DNA from 3 places in the Rhizobium sullae genome. Region 1 is predicted to be linked to each of the others. Evidence: predicted binding sites of a transcription regulator. Region 1 holds the regulator's gene; each other region holds the start of a gene.
The links. Region 1 encodes PhoB, which activates phosphate uptake and scavenging genes when phosphate is short. Its sites were predicted from a motif close to TGTCATNNANCTGTCAT; they were not measured.
Positions count from the first base shown of each region.

Region 1 (6,112 bases):
CCTTCGGGCCGAAGCCCTCGAGATACTTCTCCTGGCCGCCGGCGGCGATTGTCGCCAGCGTGCGGCCATGAAAGGCGCCTTCGAAGGTGATGATGTGGAAGCGCTCGGGATGACCGTTGGAATACTGATAGCGGCGCGCGGTCTTGATCGCGCATTCCAGCGCCTCGGCGCCGGAATTGGTGAAGAACACCTTGTCGGCGAAGGTGACGTCGGTCAGCCGCTTGGCAAGCGCTTCCTGGCCGGGAATTTCATAGATATTCGACAGGTGCCAAACCTTGTCGGCCTGCGCCTTCAGGGCTTCGACGACATGCGGATTGCCGTGGCCGACGGAAGTCACTGCAACGCCTGCGCCAAAATCCAGATATCGTTCGCCGCCTTCAGTGATCAGCCAAACGCCCTCACCTCGCTCGAACCGCAAAGGGGCGCGAGAATAGGTGTCATATAGCGGCGCGGCTTGAGCCATGGCGCGATCTCCTGTCATCGTTAGGGCAACCAGACTCCGGCTAAAAACCGGGTCCGAAAAATTAAAAATGCCGCCTTTCGGCGGCGAGTGCCACTATTGACGTTTCGCACCGCGATGTCAACAAAACTGCGGGCTTCGTGCGCCATGGGACCACCTCCCCGAACGAGGTCATTTATCAACAGCTAATGTTGCAGAAATGACTCGCTCGGGAAGCAAGTTGGGGAAAACTTGAAATTCGATTCATCCGGATTCCCGCGACTCTTGTCACGGAGTCAGCCTCACACTAGGTTAAAACTCAATTACTAGACTGCATGCGGCGGAACTAGTCACCACAATTGGTCAGGCGTTTCCTGCTTCGGATGTATCCGGAGCAAGGGTGGGGGATTCTGCCTTCACAACGCTAAACGGCGGAGACAGGGCATGAACTGGACAGACGAGCGAGTCGAAAAACTCAAGAAGCTTTGGTCCGAAGGACTGAGCGCGAGCCAGATCGCTGCGCAGCTCGGCGGAGTGAGCAGGAACGCGGTGATCGGCAAGGTCCACAGGCTTAGCCTTCCGGGCCGCGCCAAGGCCGGTGGCACCGCGGCGGCCGCACGAGCGCCGAAGCGCAATACCTCGGCTCCGCGCGCACCGAACTATGCATCGCGGATCGCGACCCGCACCGTCACGCGCCAGCAGGGCGCAACGATGCTCAAGGAAGAGATCGAAATCGATCTCATGGAGGAGGTAAGCTATCGTCCGGCCGCAAACGTGGTTGTGCCGATCTCCCGCCGCCTCGGACTGACGGAACTTACGGAACGCACCTGCAAGTGGCCGGTCGGCGATCCGCTGAAGGATGATTTCCACTTCTGCGGTTGCGACAGCCCGGACTCTTCACCCTACTGCAGCTATCATGCGCGCCTTGCCTATCAGCCGGTCAACGAGCGCCGCAGGACAGCAGCCCGCGCAAACTGAGCCGGATAAATGACAAACGGAAACGGGCCTCGCAGGCCCGTTTTTTTATGCCCGGCAATGGAAGCGGCAATCAGGATTCCATGGAATATCCGGCACCGCGGACGGTGCGGATGACATCCTGCATGTTGGAGAAGTTCAGCGCCTTGCGCAGCCGGCCGACATGGACGTCGACGGTGCGCTCGTCGACATAAATGTCGTGGCCCCAGACACCGTCCAGAAGCTGCGAACGCGAGAAAACGCGGCCGGGCGACGACATCAGGAATTCCAGGAGGCGGAATTCGGTGGGGCCGAGGCGAACTTCGCGGCTTTTGCGGTGAACACGATGCGTTTCGCGGTCGAGTTCGATGTCGCCGCATTTCAGCACCGTCGAGAGCACCTCAGGCTTGGCGCGGCGCAGCATCGCCCTGACGCGGGCAACGAGCTCCGGCGTCGAAAACGGCTTGACGACATAGTCGTCGGCGCCGGTCGAAAGGCCGCGCACACGCTCGCTTTCCTCGCCGCGCGCCGTCAGCATGATGATCGGCAGGCGCTCGGTCTCCGGACGCATGCGCAGGCGGCGGCAAAGCTCTATGCCCGATACGCCCGGCAGCATCCAATCGAGGATCAAAAGGTCCGGCGTGCGCTCCTGAAGCCGGATTTCGGCCTCGTCGCCACGCAGGATGGTATCGACCTCGAAACCTTCGGCCTCAAGGTTATAGCGAAGAAGCACACTCAGTGCCTCTTCGTCTTCAACGACTGCAACTCTCGGGATCATTCGCTTCTGTCTCCTGAGGGCGGGTTCAGAATTGTCATTCCGTCACCGCGCCGACGGTGTTGGCAGTATCGTCCTTCGGACGTTCGCCTTCCGGCTGGGCGCCGGTCGCCATGTAATAGATCGTTTCGGCAATGTTGGTGGCATGGTCGCCGATGCGCTCGATGTTCTTGGCGCAGAAGAGAAGATGCGTGCAGCTGGTGATGTTGCGCGGATCTTCCATCATGTAGGTCAGAAGCTCGCGAAACAGCGAAGTGTACATCGCGTCGATTTCCTCGTCGCGCTCGCGGATCGACTTCGCCCTGTCGGCGGCACGGGTCGTATAGACGTCGAGCACTTCCTTGAGCTGGACGAGGGCGAGCTCGGAAAGATGCTCGAGGCCGCGGGCGAGCTTACGCGGAACGCCGGTGCTTTGTACCGCGATGACGCGCTTGGCCGTGTTCTTGCCGAGATCGCCGACGCGCTCAAGGTCGGCTGCGATACGGATCGAGCCCATGATCTCGCGAAGATCGGAGGCCATCGGCTGGCGGCGGGCAATGGTGACGACCGCCTTGTCGCCGATCTCGCGTTCGGCATGATCGAGGATCACGTCGTCGGAGATGACCTTCTGGGCCAGAGCCGTATCGCCGTTGACCAGCGCGCGGACAGCGTCGGACACCATCTGCTCGGCAAGCCCACCCATTTCCGAGATGCGGCGGGTCAGGAACTTCAAATCGTCGTCATAGGCAGAAAAGATATGGGTCGATGCCATGGGAATTGTCCTTGAATAGCCTGAACGCCGCAACTCAGCCGAAGCGGCCCATGATGTAATCCTGGGTGCGGGGGTCGTCCGGGTTGGTGAACATCTTGTCGGTGTCGTTCTCCTCGACGAGATTGCCGAGGTGGAACATAGCGGTCCGCTGCGAAACGCGGGCCGCCTGCTGCATCGAGTGCGTCACGATGACGATGGTGAAGTTCTCGCGCAGCTCATGGATCAGCTCTTCGACCTTGGCAGTCGCAATCGGATCGAGCGCCGAGCACGGTTCGTCCATCAGGATGACTTCCGGGCTCACGGCAACGGCACGCGCGATGCACAGACGCTGCTGCTGGCCGCCGGACAGGCCGGTGCCGGATTCATGCAGGCGATCCTTGACTTCGTTCCAAAGGCCGGCGCGCTGCAGCGACTGCTCGACGATCTGGTCCAAGTCCGCCTTCGACTTTGCCAGGCCATGGATACGTGGCCCGTAGCTGACGTTCTCGTAGATCGTCTTCGGGAACGGGTTCGGTTTCTGGAAGACCATGCCGACGCGGGCGCGGAGCTCCACGACGTCGATATCCGGATCGTAGATATCCTCGCCATCAAGCGTGATCTTGCCTGTCACGCGGCAGTTGTCGATCGTATCGTTCATGCGGTTGAGGCTGCGCAGGAAGGTAGACTTGCCGCAGCCGGAGGGGCCGATGAGCGCGGTAACCGTGTTCTCGCGGATGTTTAGCTTCACGTCGAAAAGCGCACGCTTATCGCCGTAGTAGACCGACACGTCCTGGCCGATCATCTTGTACGGGATCGTATTCATTTTCTGGTCCAGAGCCTTCTCAACTGCTGCTTCAGTCAACATGTTCATGACTATGTACTCCGTTTACCAGCGACGCTCAAAGCGCCGGCGCAAGAGGATGGCTCCGAGGTTCATGACGATCAGGAACAGGAGCAGGACGATAATGGCGCCAGACGTGCGCTCGACGAATGCGCGTTCGGCTTCGTTGGCCCACATGTAGACCTGTACCGGCAGCGCCGTGGACGGGTCGAGCGGGGTGCTCGGCGCGCTGGCGACGAAGGCGACCATGCCGATCAGGAGAAGCGGTGCGGTTTCTCCGAGCGCGTGTGCCAAACCGATGATGGTGCCGGTCAGAATACCGGGCATCGCAAGCGGCAGGACGTGGTGGAACACCATCTGCATCTTCGAGGCGCCGAGGCCGAGCGCCGCCGCGCGGATCGACGGCGGGACAGCGCGCAGTGCTGCGCGGGTGGCGATGATGATCGTCGGCAGCGTCATAAGCGTCAGCACCAAACCGCCGACCAGTGGGGCCGAGCGTGGCAGGCCGGCGAAGTTGATGAAAACAGAAAGACCGAGCAGACCGTAGACGATCGAGGGAACGGCAGCGAGGTTGTTGATGTTCACCTCAATCAGGTCCGTCACCTTGTTCTTGGTCGCGAATTCCTCAAGGTAGATCGAGGTGCCAACGCCGATCGGCAGCGACAGAACGAGAACGATCAGCATCAGGTAGAGCGAGCCGACAAGAGCGACGCCGAGGCCGGCGGCTTCAGGACGGCTGGAGTTGCCATGGGTGAAAAGTCCGGTGTTGAACTCCTTGAAAAGCGCTCCGTTCGCCTTCAGCTCGTTCATCCAGCCGAGCTGCTTGTCGTTCACCTTACGGTTCTTCTCATCGACGGCAAGGTCGATCTGGCCCTTGTTGGCGCTGTCGACATTGGCGTCGGCCAAAACGGTCACATTGACGGTCTTGCCGATGATCGACGGGTCGGCGACAACCATGTCACGCAACTGGATCGGCGCGCTCTTGGAGAGCATCGCCGTCGCCCCACGGACATCCGGGCGGCTGGAGGCGTTGATGTTCAACTCCTTGACAAGCGCATCACGCAGCAGCGCGCCGTAATTGGCTGCAATCAGCACCGACGGATCGGTGGCCCGCTTGTTATCCGGGTCGATGGTCTTTTCAGTAAATTCGACCGGAAGCGAGATCACCGTCTGCTGGAAGGCAGTGTAGCCGTTGCGGATGACCGTCGACAGCAGGAACGCCAGGAAAATCAGGCCGAAGGAGATAGCGGCAATGCCATAGGCCCTGAAACGGCGCTCCGCAGCATAACGGCGCTTGATGCCGATATCGCGGCGCTCTGGCGCCTTGGAAATGGTGCCTGCAATGGGGGAAACAATATTCGTCATTCGTACTGCTCCCGGTATTTGCGCACGATGTAAAGCGCGTAGATGTTAAGGCAAAGCGTGATGAAGAAGAGCGTGATGCCAAGCGCGAAGGCGACCAGCGTCTGCGGCGAGGTGAATTCAAGGTCGCCGGTCAGCTGGTTGACGATCTTGACGGTCACCGTGGTCATCGGCTCGAAGGGATTGATCTGCATACGCGCAGCGACACCGGCGGCCAGCACGACGATCATGGTTTCGCCGATGGCGCGCGAGGCCGTCATCAGGAGTGCGCCGACGATGCCCGGCAGAGCTGCCGGAAGCACCACCCTCTTGATCGTTTCCGAGCGCGTGGCGCCGAGGCCTAGCGAACCATCACGCAGCGCGTGCGGCACTGCGGTGATGATGTCGTCCGACAGCGAGGAAACGTAGGGGATCAGCATGATGCCCATCACGATACCGGCCGTCAGAACGCTCTGCGCCTGAATGAAGTTGCCGTAATTGCCGGTGAGAAGGCCGTTCACTTGCGCAGACAGATCGCGCAGGAACGGGCCGACGGTAACAAGGGCAAAGAAGCCGTAGACGATGGTCGGGATACCGGCCAGAACTTCAAGAAGAGGCTTGGCGAGCGATCGAACCTTCGGGGAAGCATATTCAGCCATATAGATGGCGGCGAAAAGGCCAACCGGCACTGCGACCAGCATGGCAACAAAGCCGATATAAAGCGTGCCGAGCAGCAGCGGGATGAGGCCGAACTGACCGAAAGACGAGCCGCCTGCGCCGGCAAAACGCGGATCCCAGACCGTGCCGAAGAAGAAGTCGGTTGCCGGAACCGCTGCGAAGAAGCGGATGGCTTCGGACAGCATCGAAAAAACGATGCCGACCGTGGTCAGGATCGCAATGGATGATGCAACGAGAAGTGCCCAGAGCATAACACGCTCGACACGGTTGCGAGCCCGGAAGCGCGGCGCAATACCACGAAGCGCATAGAATGCGCCGCCGAGAGCGAGCACGAAGACAACCGCGGTCATGATC
Region 1 covers NZ_CP104143.1:144,701-150,812, reverse strand. The annotation lists gene N2599_RS00740 (aspartate aminotransferase family protein) at 1-463, opposite strand, end outside; gene N2599_RS00735 (GcrA family cell cycle regulator) at 884-1,417, shown strand; gene phoB (phosphate regulon transcriptional regulator PhoB) at 1,488-2,171, opposite strand; gene phoU (phosphate signaling complex protein PhoU) at 2,206-2,919, opposite strand; gene pstB (phosphate ABC transporter ATP-binding protein PstB) at 2,954-3,769, opposite strand; gene pstA (phosphate ABC transporter permease PstA) at 3,785-5,104, opposite strand; gene pstC (phosphate ABC transporter permease subunit PstC) at 5,101-6,112, opposite strand, start outside.

Region 2 (6,112 bases), 200 kb from region 1:
CAATCAGCATCAGCACGACGGATTGGGCGGCGGACGGCCCCAGGTTCAGCCCGACGAAACCGTCGGCATAGACCTTGTAGACCAGCGTGTTGGTCGATTGCGAAGGGCCGCCGGAGGTCGTCGAATCGACAATTGGAAAGGTGTCGAAGAGCGCATAGGTGATGTTAATGACCGCCAGGAAGAACGTCGTCGGGGAGAGCAGCGGGAAAATCACCGTCCAGAAGCGCTTGAAGGGACCAGCGCCATCGATCGCCGCCGCCTCGATCACCGATTGCGGCACGGACTGCAGGCCGGCGACGAAGAACAGGAAGTTGTAGGAAATCTGCTTCCAGGCCGAGGCAACGACGATCAGCACCATGGCATCGCCTTCATGCAGCCGATAATTCCAGTCATAGCCGAAATAGCGCAGCCCATAAGGCAGGATACCAATGCTGGGGTTGAACATGAACCACCAGAGCAGACCGGCGGCGGCCGGAGCAACCGCATAAGGCCAGACGAGCAACGTCGTATAGAACCGGCCACTCCGCAGCACGCGGTTGACACAGACGGCAAAGAGCAGCGACAGGCTCATGGACAGTGCCGTCACCGAGACAGCGAAGATGAGCGTCACCCATAGCGCATTCAGATAATCCGCATTCTCGAAGAGCCTGGTGTAGTTGCTGAACCAGACGAAAGTGGTCTTCATGCCGAAGGGATCTTCGCGCAGGAACGATTGCCGAAAAGCCTGGAATGCGGGCCAGATGAAGAAAATGAGAGTAATCGCGAGCTGCGGCGCCAAAAGAACGTATGGCAAGACGCGATTCGAAAAAATGGTGCGTTTTGTCTGCATGGCTCGCTCGCATGGAAAGGTCCTCCCCGTGTGGGGAGGACTGAGGGGTCAGCTCGCGAACCTAGTTCGAATTTGCGGCTTCGAATTCGCGCAGCATGGCGTTGCCTTCCTTGACGGCTGCGTCGAGCGCCTGCTTTGCCGTCTGCTTGCCTGAGAGCACGGTTTCGAACTGCTGGTCGACAACGTCGCGGATCTGCGTGAAGTTGCCGAAACGAACGCCTTTGGAATTGTCGGACGGCGTGCCACGGGTGATCTGCTTGATGCCGACGTCGGAGCCCGCGTTCTTTTCGTAGTAACCCTGCGACTTGCCGAGATCGTAAGAAGCATTGGTAATCGGCAGGTAGCCGGAGAACTGATGCCAGTCAGCCTGAACTTCCGGCTGGCTGAGATAGGTGAAGAACTTGGCAACACCCTTGTAAACCTCCGGCTTCTGACCGTTCAGCGTCCACAGCGTCGCGCCGCCGATGATCGAGTTCTTCGGATCCTTGGTGACGTCGTCGTAGTAAGGGAGCGTCGAGAAGCCGACCTGGAAGTTCTTGGCGTTGGCGATGACGCCGGCGCGCGAGCCCGAGGAGCCCATGTAGATGGCGCATTCCTGCGAATAGAACTTCGGAGCAGAGTCAGGACCACCGCCCGGACCGCCGTACTGGAAGTAGCCGGTGTCCTGCCACTTCTTCAGGTCGTCCCAGAGTCGAACCTGGGTCGGGCCGTTGAAGGTGAATTCGGCAGCCGGACCGCCGAAGCCGTTCTGAAGCGTGCCGTAAGGCAGGTCATGGATGGCCGAGAAGTTTTCGAGGCCGATCCAGGTTGCAGCGTAGGTGATCGTAAAGCCGCACTTTGCAGCACCGGAGGAAACGATCTTCTTGGAGAAGTCTGCAAGTTCCGCATAGGTCTTCGGGGCAACGTCCGGATCAAGGCCGGCCTTCTTGAAGACGTCCTTGTTGTAATAGAGGATCGGCGTCGAGGAATTGAACGGGAAGGACAAGATGTTGCCTTCCGGATCGGAATAGTAGCCGACGACGGGAGCGATGAACTTCGACGGATCCCACGGCTCGCCTTCATCGGCCATAAGCTTATAAACAGGGTAAATAGCGCCTTTGGCGGCCATCATCGTGCCGGTGCCGACTTCGAAGACCTGAACGATGGCAGGCTGCTGACCGGCGCGGAAAGCGGCGATCGCGGACGTCAGCGTTTCCGGATAGGTGCCCTTGAAAACCGGAGTGACGTGATAATCAGACTGGCTGTCATTGAATTTCTGGACGATCTGCTCGAGCTTCTTGCCGAGTTCGCCACCCATGGCGTGCCACCAGGTGACTTCGGTCGCAGCAAAGGACGTGGATGCAGACAATGCGACCGCAGCGGCGGCCAAAGAAAGCTTTTTGAACATGGATAAAATCCTCTCCACCAGTCGTTGGGGTGAGGACACGCAATAGAGGCCTTGTATGACGCCTCCTTAACAGTTCAGTGACAGAAAGATTACAAAAACCGGACTTTTGCACGCCTATGCAAAGCAATCAAAAAGCGTCCGGAAAATGCCGGGGCAGACGGCCGGGCATTGCTGCTACAATATCATCTCGTTGCGACCAACGGCCATCATCCGGCTGGTGCGAAAGCCAGAGATCGCTGGCGTCACGGATACGTTTTTGGGCAGCGTAACGAACCGCATCTATGGCGCCCATTTCGTCGCGCCGGGCCTTTACCTCGACGAAGGCTGCCAGGTCGCGCTTCCCGGCGATGATATCAATCTCGCCGAGCTTGATGCGATGGCCCTTTCAACATCAAAAAGAGTGTCGCGATATATTCCGAGACGCGGCGCTGCGCGCCTTTCGCCGGCTAATGATCGCGGCCAGCTATCACTCATTCCTGACCTTCATATCGAGCAGACGCTGGTAGAGTTCCTTGCGTGGCAGACCGGTGAGGCGTGCGGCTTCCGCAGCCGCCTTTGCCGTCGGCATGGACGTGACGAGGTCAGCAAGGATGGCAGCGACATCCGCTTCGTCCGCCGGCCGCTCTTCCGGGGGGCCTATGACGAGCACGATCTCGCCCTTCACGTTGTCGTTTTCGGCATAATGCGCCGCAAGCTCCGCGAGCGTGCCGCGGCGGAATTCCTCATAGGTCTTCGTCAACTCGCGGCAAACGGACGCCCTGCGGGTAGACCCGAGCACGTCGGCAGCGGCAGCCAGCGTCGCGCCGATCCGGTGCGGCGATTCAAAGAAGAGGAGCGTCGCCGGCGCGACGGCAAATTCGGCCAGCCGGTCACGCCGCGCCTTGTCCTTCGCCGGGAGGAACCCCGCGAACAAAAAGGCGTCGTTCGGCAGACCCGAGCCGACGAGCGCGGCAAGCGGCGCCGATGCTCCGGGAATGGGAACGACGCGGTAACCGGCTTCGATCGCCGACTGTGCAAGGCGATAGCCGGGATCGGAGACAAGCGGGGTCCCGGCGTCGGAGACGAGTGCGACAGACTTGCCTGCTTCCAGGGCCTGCAGCAATCGCGGACCCGCCTCATCCGCATTGTGCTCATGATAAGCAAAGGGGCGGTTATGGATACCGTATCGATCGAGCAGAACGCGGGTCACGCGCGTGTCCTCGCAGGCGAGCACATCGGCACCCGCCAGCGTTTCCAGCGCCCGCAAGGTGATATCGCCAAGGTTGCCGATCGGCGTCGCGACAAGATAAAGTGCCGCTTCCAGCGGGCGGGCTGGGATGGCGACATTGTGCAGGCGATAGCTGTGCCGGCTATCCCCGAGTGATGCTTCCTTGACGCTCACCGTTCTTATTCCCTCGTTGCCGTCTGGCTGGAAACTTTGACCTTTCAGAATGCCGTCACCTCGCAGCTTGCTAGGCGATGAGCGGTACCGCCCTGGCGTTCAATATTTTCAAAGCATCCCGCGGCGCAAGACGCACCTGCAATCCGCGCTGACCACCGTTCATGTAAACCAAAAGTTCATTGAGTGCTGCTTCCTCCAGCGCCGTGGGAACCAGCTTTCTCTGGCCGAATGGACTGATGCCGCCGACATGATATCCGGTCAGCCGCTCGGCGTCCGCCGGCTTCATCATATTTGCCGACTTGCCGCCGAAGGCGCTCGCAAGCTTCTTCATGCTGACTTCACGGTCGGACGGTACAACGACGCAGACCGGCTTGCCATCCACTTCCGCCATCAATGTTTTCAGCACGCGATGCGGCTCCTCGCGCAGCGCTTCGGCGGCTTGGAGACCGACACGGTCTGCATTCGGATCATAGTCGTAGTTATGTACCGTGAAACCGACGCCGGCTTTGAAAAGAACCTGTGTGGCGCGCGTCGTTTTTGACATCTTATGTTCCGAATTCTGTCCCGTAATTCTCAGGCTTGAAGCCGATAAGCAGCTTGTCGCCCGCTTCAAGAACCGGCCGCTTGATCATCGACGGCTGGTCAAGCATCAGGGAAATCGCTTTTTCTCGTGTGAGGTTTTCGCGGTCGGCGTCCGGCAGTTTGCGGAATGTTGTGCCGGCACGGTTGAGCACGATGTCCCATCCGGCTCTGTCGACCCATTGCTCCAGATGGGCGCGGTCGATACCCACGGCCTTGTAGTCGTGAAAATCATAGGCAATGCCATGCTCCTCCAGCCAGGCGCGCGCCTTCTTCATCGTGTCGCAATTCTTGATACCATAAATGATGGCAGTCATCTTAGTCCTCGAGGGTTCCGGCTTTGCGTACTATGCCACTGGGCTGGCTGCAGGCGATCTTCATCAGGTCGGCGCGTCGGCGCACCAGCCGGTCGGATGTGCGGGTGACGATAAGGCCGGCTTGCGGCGCACGAATTTCAATGCTGCCGTGCGCCATGCCGGGACGCGTGATAATCGTTGCCAGCAGATCGCCTTCGGTAACCTCTTCACCGATATTGCAGTGAAAGAGGACCGTGCCGGACTCCGGCGAGCGGATCATCTCGATATTGTCCAGCGGCACGGCCGGACCAGCGAACGTGCTCGGCGATATGCTCTCGTCTCTGATGATCCCGCGTGCCGCGAGGAAGCGCCACAGGCCTTCTGCATCCGCTTTGGCCATATGCGGATAGACATCGCGTTGGCCGCGAAGCTCCACGGTGACAGAAAGCTTGCCAGGAAGATGGGCGTGCCTCTCGCCGGGCACCTCATATTTCCAGGCAAAGCCAATTGCCTCCTCAAACGCCGAGCTCTCGCCGTCTGAAAGCAGCACCGCGTCCATCGCCAAGGCGGCGGCAAGGTCGCTTGCCTCCGGCCAGAACGCCTCATCGATATAGGCGTATTGCAGGGATTCGTCGTCGCAATGCAGATCGAGCACGAGATCGGCGCCAAGCGCCACATGCATCAGCTGCCGCTTCAGCTGGTCGGTTGCCGGGTAACGATCGAGATCTTCGATTAGGCTGTTGCGGTCCCGCAGCGAAATCAGCGGGAAATCCCGGTTGAAATTGGTCCGTGAGCCGAGATCGAAACGGCCCTGCAGTTCGCCGAAATGCGACTGCGCTGCGCCAATCGGATTGGCCTGCGGCGCGATGGTGATGTCGCCCGCGATGCTGCCGGTACTTTCTGCATCACGTAGCTTCTCGCACAGGAAGTGCAGAAGCGCTGTGCCCGGAACCTCGTCGGCATGGAGAGCCGCCTGGATATAAACCTTCGGCGTCGCCGGGTCGTCACCCTTGAACCGAAAAACCGGCAGACGCCACTCGATGCCGGGTGTGTCGCCGGGAATGATGATTTCGGAAACATCCATGCTACGTCGCTCCGCAAATTCTCCTCAACGGAGCTTTATGCGAGTCCGGCGGACAAGTGCAAGGCGGCAGAGCGCCGCTCTTCGCCTGAAGCAAAGAGCATTTGCGCTATCCCTGCTATCCGATCAGTGGTCAGCGACCGATATGCTCATGTTTGCTTTTGCCAAGTAACGCTGACGGTGACGTTCACGCCGCTGCCGCAAAGCGCGAGCGCCAGCTGCCGATGAAGCGATATGACTTCATTGCGCCCCTGGTTGGCACAAGGAACCAGTGGGTGCCGGTTCTGCCTGAAGCTCAGCGCGCGATTGAACTCCAGTGACACGGCGCCATACGGATGCAAGCCGCAGCCGCCATCGCGGCAAATACTGCATCGCCAGGCAGGCTTTCCCATTGCCCGACGCGATATAGCGAAACATGAAGCAGATCGCGCGATCGCGGCCGCCCCTTCAAACCAAACCTATTTTGAAGATCTGACGCAATGCTGGCGGCACGAACGCCAATTGCCAGTCAGGGAAAATCGCAAAACACAGGTTGGAGCTTCCGTTCCGAATGTCCCCG
Region 2 covers NZ_CP104143.1:4,080,055-4,086,166, reverse strand. The annotation lists gene ugpA (sn-glycerol-3-phosphate ABC transporter permease UgpA) at 1-829, opposite strand, end outside; gene ugpB (sn-glycerol-3-phosphate ABC transporter substrate-binding protein UgpB) at 891-2,216, opposite strand; partial or broken gene N2599_RS20260 (YraN family protein) at 2,344-2,626, opposite strand; gene rsmI (16S rRNA (cytidine(1402)-2'-O)-methyltransferase) at 2,683-3,597, opposite strand; gene ybaK (Cys-tRNA(Pro) deacylase) at 3,668-4,141, opposite strand; gene N2599_RS20245 (ArsC family reductase) at 4,143-4,493, opposite strand; gene N2599_RS20240 (M14 family metallopeptidase) at 4,495-5,556, opposite strand.
Region 2: ugpB (sn-glycerol-3-phosphate ABC transporter substrate-binding protein UgpB) is a predicted target of PhoB. The motif match lies at 2,294-2,310, and genes of this name have one in related genera.

Region 3 (6,112 bases), 1.3 Mb from region 1:
GGCCGAGAGATTGCAGGCGCAGGAGGACTTTTCGCCGGGGGCGCGGTTCTTGTAGGCAAAGGCATTCGGCATCGCGCTGTAAGGCGCGCCGGTCGAAGCCGAAATCATGTTTGCGGCTTCGGTATTCGAGGTGTCTTGATAGAAGAGCTCCGTCTCGATACCCGGGCACATTTTCGAACACGTCGCTGCGTCGCGGTTGAAATCGATCGATGTTGCATTCGTGGTGATCGGGAAAAAGCCGCCGTCGCAGGTGCGCACGCACATCGTGCTGACATGCGACATGAGCTCGCCGCGCGGCACGCCATATTGCATTCCGCCCTGTTCGCCATCCCCAAGCGGGATGAAAGTATCGCTGCGCATCGCCTGTTCTTCGGGGCTTGGGGCCAGCGCATAGGCCTCTGGGGCCGGCGCATAGTCGAACTCGTCATTGCAGCCGTTGTCTTCGAGCGCCGCCATCAGCTCGTGGCGCACGCGATAATCGGCACCACCCTGGTTGCGCAGTTCGTTGCGCCGCTCCTGCAGGTATCGGATGTTGCCGACCATGCGTGCTTCGGACTGCTGCAACTCGCTGCAATAATCCGCATTCTCGCCGCCGATCACCACCATGCTGTCCACGGAGCAGCCGTAGCCGCGCAGATCATTGCGGACTTTGCGCAGCTCGAGATTCTGCTCGGCAATGGCGCTTGCATACTGGCGGACTTCGGGACCATTGCCGATGACATGCGGCAGATCGGCAACGCGGCCGCGCAGGTCGTCGCAGATCGCATTCGTCTGCGCGGCAGCGGGTGCAGCCAGGGCAAGCAAGATCGCAAGGGTCAGGTTTCGGCGGTTCACGGCATCATCCCGGAGCAAAGTGAGGCCAGAGCGGCGTGACATTTACCGCATCATGACTTTCTAGCCTGCTTCCGTTAACAAGCTGGCGACGGAATTCTAGCGCATTTTCCCATTTTGCGACAACTTACGCCGGCTGCGAAGCCTCGGCGACGGCAAGCGCCGCCATGTTGACTACACCGCGTGAGGTGACCGAAGTTGACAGGATGTGCGCAGGTTGTGCCGTTCCCAGCAGAATTGGGCCGACATGGAGCGCGTCCATCATCGTGCGGACGAGGCCGAGCGAAATGTTGGCGGCATCGAGATTCGGGAAGAGCAAAAGGTTGGCTTCGCCGGTAAGCGAGCTATCCGGCATGGCACGCTTGCGCAGCAATTCCGACAGCGCCGAGCCGGCTTGCATTTCGCCATCGACCTCCAGCTCCGGGGCGCGTTTGCGCACGAGCTGCAGGGCATCACGCATCTTGCGGGCGCTCTCGGAGTTCCGGGAGCCGAAATTCGAATGGCAGATCAACGCGGCCTTCGGCGTTATGCCGAAGCGGCGGATCTCCTCGGCCGCGAGAACGGCGATCTCGGCGATTTCCTCATGCGTCGGGTTGTAGTTGACGAAGGTATCGGCGAAGAAAACGGGGCCTTTCTGGGTGATCAGCAGGCTGAGACCGGCGAAGGTGCAGACGCCCTTTCGCTTGCCAATGATTTGGCCGACGTCCTTCAGGTGGCGATCGAAACGGCCCTCCACGCCGCAGATGAGGGCATCGGCCTCGCCGCGCTTCACCGACAAGGCGCCGATAACGGTGTTGTTGGTGCGCACGATCGTGCGGGCGGCCTCCGGGTTGATGCCGGCGCGGCCGACGAGAGCGAAGTAGTCGTCGACATAGTCACGGTAACGCGGATCGTCTTCAGGGTTCACGACGGCGAAATCGACATTCGGGCGAATGCGGATGCCGAAGCGCTTCAGACGTGCCTCGATAACCGAGGGGCGGCCGATCAGAATCGGCTCGCCGGTCTTTTCCTCCAGCAGAACCTGAGCCGCGCGCAGGACGCGCTCGTCTTCTCCTTCCGCGAAGATGACGCGTTTCTTCTCGGAAAGCTTGGCGCTGGTGAAGATCGGCTTCATGACGAAGCCCGAGCGCCAGACGAAGCGGTTCAACTGATCGAGATAAGCGTCGAAATCCGCAATCGGCCGGGATGCCACGCCCGTCTCGGCGGCGGCTTTGGCGACAGCCGGGGCGATGCGCAGGATGAGACGGGGATCGAAGGGTGAGGGAATGAGGTAATTCGGACCGAAGATGGGCGTCTCGCCGGAATAGGCGCGGGCGGCGACGTCCGACACTTCCTCGCGGGCAAGCCCCGCGATGGCCTTGACCGCAGCAAGCTTCATTTCTTCGTTGATGGCCGTGGCGCCGCAATCGAGCGCGCCACGGAAGATGTAGGGGAAGCAGAGGACGTTGTTCACCTGGTTCGGGAAGTCCGAACGGCCGGTGCAGATCATTGCGTCCGGGCGGGCGGCGCGCGCCAGGTCAGGCATGATTTCAGGGGTCGGATTGGCGAGCGCCATGATGAGCGGCTTGTCCGCCATCTGTGATAGCAGGTCGGGCTTCAGGACACCCGCGGCCGAAAGACCGAGGAAGACATCGGCGCCGCCGATATTGTCGGCGAGCGTGCGCATCTCGCTCTTCTGTGCGTAGACAGCCTTCCATTCGTCCATCAGTTCGGTGCGGCCTTCATAGACGAGGCCTTCGATATCGTGGACCCAGATATTTTCGCGCTTGGCGCCGAGCTCGACCAGCAGATTGAGGCAGGCGAGCGCAGCGGCACCCGCGCCGGAGGCGACAATCTTCACGTCCTTGATCTTCTTGCCGGCGAGTTCCAGTCCGTTCAGGATCGCAGCTGCGACGATGATAGCCGTGCCATGCTGGTCGTCGTGGAAGACCGGGATCTTCATCTTCTCGCGGAGCTGGCGCTCGACCTCAAAGCATTCGGGTGCCTTGATGTCCTCGAGATTGATGCCGCCGAAGGTCGGCTCGAGCGAGGCGACGGTGGAGACCATCTGATCGACCCTCAAGGCATCGATTTCGATGTCGAAGACGTCGATGCCGGCGAATTTCTTGAAGAGGACGGCCTTGCCTTCCATGACGGGCTTGGAGGCGAGCGGGCCGATATTGCCGAGGCCGAGAACGGCCGTGCCGTTGGAGATGACGGCAACAAGATTGGCGCGCGAGGTGTAATCGGCAGCCGTTTCCGGATTGTCGCGGATCGCAAGGCAGGGCGCGGCAACGCCGGGCGAATAGGCCAGTGCCAGGTCGCGCTGGTTGCCGAGCGGCTTGATCGCCTGAATTTCAAGTTTGCCGGGGCGGGGGTAACGATGGAAGAAAAGCGCCTGTTCGTCGAGGTTTCCGCCGGTCTCGTTCTTCTCCGTGTTGGATTTTTCCTGATGATCCATTGCCGTCTCCGCTGCCGCACTCACATCTTTTGAAGACTTCTCCATACATCAATCGGCTGGCAGGGACAGTCAGAATTTCGGGATCGGAGCGGAAAACTCGTGAGCGCCGCGCATGCGCCGATTCGCGCGTCTGTCATCTTCCTGAAACACGAGTCTGATTTTGGAAGATCAGAAACGATGGGACGCAGGCGGAACGCTTGTGAAAGACAATATGGATACCCGACACTTCCGTACTCTCTTCATTTCCGATGTGCATCTCGGCTCGAAGGCGGCAAAGGCGGACTTCCTCCTCGACTTTCTCCGCTATCACGACGCCGATACGATCTTCCTCGTCGGCGATATCGTCGACGGCTGGCGGCTGAAGCGCAGCTGGTACTGGCCGCAGGTCTGCAACGACGTGGTGCAGAAGCTGCTGCGCAAGGCGCGCAAGGGCACGCGGGTCGTCTACATCCCCGGCAATCACGACGAGTTCCTGCGAGACTTTCCGGGCATGCATTTCGGCGGCATCGAAGTCGCCGAGCGGATGATGCATGACGGCGCGGACGGCAAGAAGTATCTCGTGCTGCATGGCGACGAGTTCGACGTCGTCGTCCGCAACGCCCGCCTGCTCGCCTATCTCGGGGACTGGGCTTACGACACGGCGATCAAGATCAACGTCGTGCTGGCCGCGATCCGCCGCCGGATGGGCATGCCCTACTGGTCCTTCTCCGCCTGGGCGAAGCTGCAGGTGAAGCACGCGGTCAATTTCATCGGCGAGTTCCAGCGCGTCGTGGCCGACGAAGCCCGCAAGCATGGCGCCGACGGCGTCATCTGCGGCCATATCCACCATGCCGTGATCGAGGACATGGACGGCGTGCGCTACATCAACACCGGCGACTGGGTGGAGAGCTGTACGGCGATCGCCGAGCATGAGGACGGCACGTTCGAGCTCATCACCTGGAGCACGATGGCCGACGCTCAAGCCATCCCGCTGGCGATCGAGCATCGCGACGGCCAGCTCGAGCCGCAGGCTGCCTGATTTTCCTGTTGTGAAAACGGAAGCAATTTAGCCGTGGTGACGGGCGTTAGGCTCGTGGCGTCTGTCATCGCGGACCTACTTCCAGCCGCATTAGTATTTCATCATAATATGTATCGCCCACCTTTAGAGCTTCGACTTCGACGGCCCATTCTTCAAAGCCCATGGATTTGTAAAGCCGGATAGCCGGAACGTTGGATGACACAACGCTAAGCCGGAGCGAACGCAGCGTCGTGCCAACTTCGTCAATCGCAGCACTCAGCAGCAGGCGCGAAAGACCAGTGCCCCGTGCCTCCTGGCGGACATACATTCCCCAAATCGATGCAATGTGTTGTGTCTTGATGGCTTTGGACTTTGACACGCCGATAGTTCCGGCAGGGATTCCGTCATCGGATAACCCACCGATCACAAGGCCGTTCTCAAGCCTACCGGCGAAGTCCGCCTCAGATAGGCTCTGCTCTTCTTTCCATGACGCGCCAAATGCCTCTGGATGGTTCGCGAGAGCCTCAAGGCGAATTTCTCTGAAAGACGACGCATCATTCCTGTCGAGGCGGCGAAGCTTGTAGGGGCGCACAGTATGTCCTTTGTCTTTTTGAAGCGCGATCGAACCACCTAACGGTAACGGTTCTATGACGCTGGCTCAAAATCTACGACCTAGAATCTAGAGGGAATGCGGATGGCTTCAATTACGATGGGTTGTGAGCGAAGGGGACAAGCTTTTTCTTAAAGCGTTTCAGAAACGCTATTTCTGGCCATAGTCGCCCTTGGGTTGATGTGCTAGGCAACGTCCAGTTTCCTGCAGGTCCACCGATGATTCCCGCCCAGAATGCCCCGACAGGCGAGGGGGCGCCGCCGCGCTTCCGGCTGCTCAGCGCCCTGTCCTATTGCGCTCCGCTGATTGTCAACGGTGTGGTTCTTCCCTTCTTTCCCGTCTGGCTAGCGGTCCACGAATTCACCGATCGTGAAATCGGCATCATCCTGGCAGTGCCGATGGTGGTGCGCGTTCTCGTGGCGCCGATCGTCGCCATGTATGCCGACCGCATGAAGGAGCGCGCCGACGTGCTGCTCTGGTCCGGCGGGCTGTCCTTGCTGACAGCGGTAGCGCTCTGCTGGACGACGAGCTTCTGGCCGGTGCTGATCGTCTTCGCCATGCAGGGTGCGACCTTCGCGCCTTATCTGCCGGTCGTCGAATCGATCGTCATTTCCGGCGTTCGCCGCTGGGGGCTCGACTACGGCTCCATGCGCGTCTGGGGCTCTATCGCCTTCATTGCATCGACCATGATCGGCGGCGAGATGATCGGCTATTGGGGCGGCTCGATGGTGCTGCCGGTCATGATTTTCGGCTTCGTCATGACGATGCTGATGGCGATCTATTGTCCGCGGATTGGGCCGACCCGCCGGCGCGGCACGCCGGTCGACATACCGGCGGCCACCGGCAGTTCGCTACGGCAGCCACATCTGCTGGTGCTCCTGTGGGGCGTGGCGATCCAGCAGTCGAGCCACGCGCTTCTCTATGTCTTCGCGTCGATCTATTGGCATCAGCTTGGCTTTTCAGGAACGGAGGTCGGCATTCTCTGGAGTGCTGCCGTTGCCTCCGAGGTGATTGTGTTCTTCGTCTCGAAGCATCTGAACCGCCGCTTCAGTGCGTGGACGCTGATCCGCATCGGCTGCGCGGTCTGCATTTGCCGCTGGATCCTGTTCCCGATGCATTGGGGCTTCGTCGGCTTCTTCGTGCTGCAATGTTTCCATTCCTGCAGCTTCGCCTTCGTGCATATCGGCGTTCAGCGGCGCATCGTGGCAACGGTGCAGGAGACGCAGGAATCGTC
Region 3 covers NZ_CP104143.1:1,481,992-1,488,103, forward strand. The annotation lists gene N2599_RS07490 (DUF2865 domain-containing protein) at 1-834, opposite strand, end outside; gene N2599_RS07495 (NADP-dependent malic enzyme) at 959-3,271, opposite strand; gene N2599_RS07500 (UDP-2,3-diacylglucosamine diphosphatase) at 3,483-4,289, shown strand; gene N2599_RS07505 (GNAT family N-acetyltransferase) at 4,354-4,860, opposite strand; gene N2599_RS07510 (MFS transporter) at 5,097-6,112, shown strand, end outside.
Region 3: N2599_RS07500 (UDP-2,3-diacylglucosamine diphosphatase) is a predicted target of PhoB. The motif match lies at 3,403-3,419, and genes of this name have one in related genera.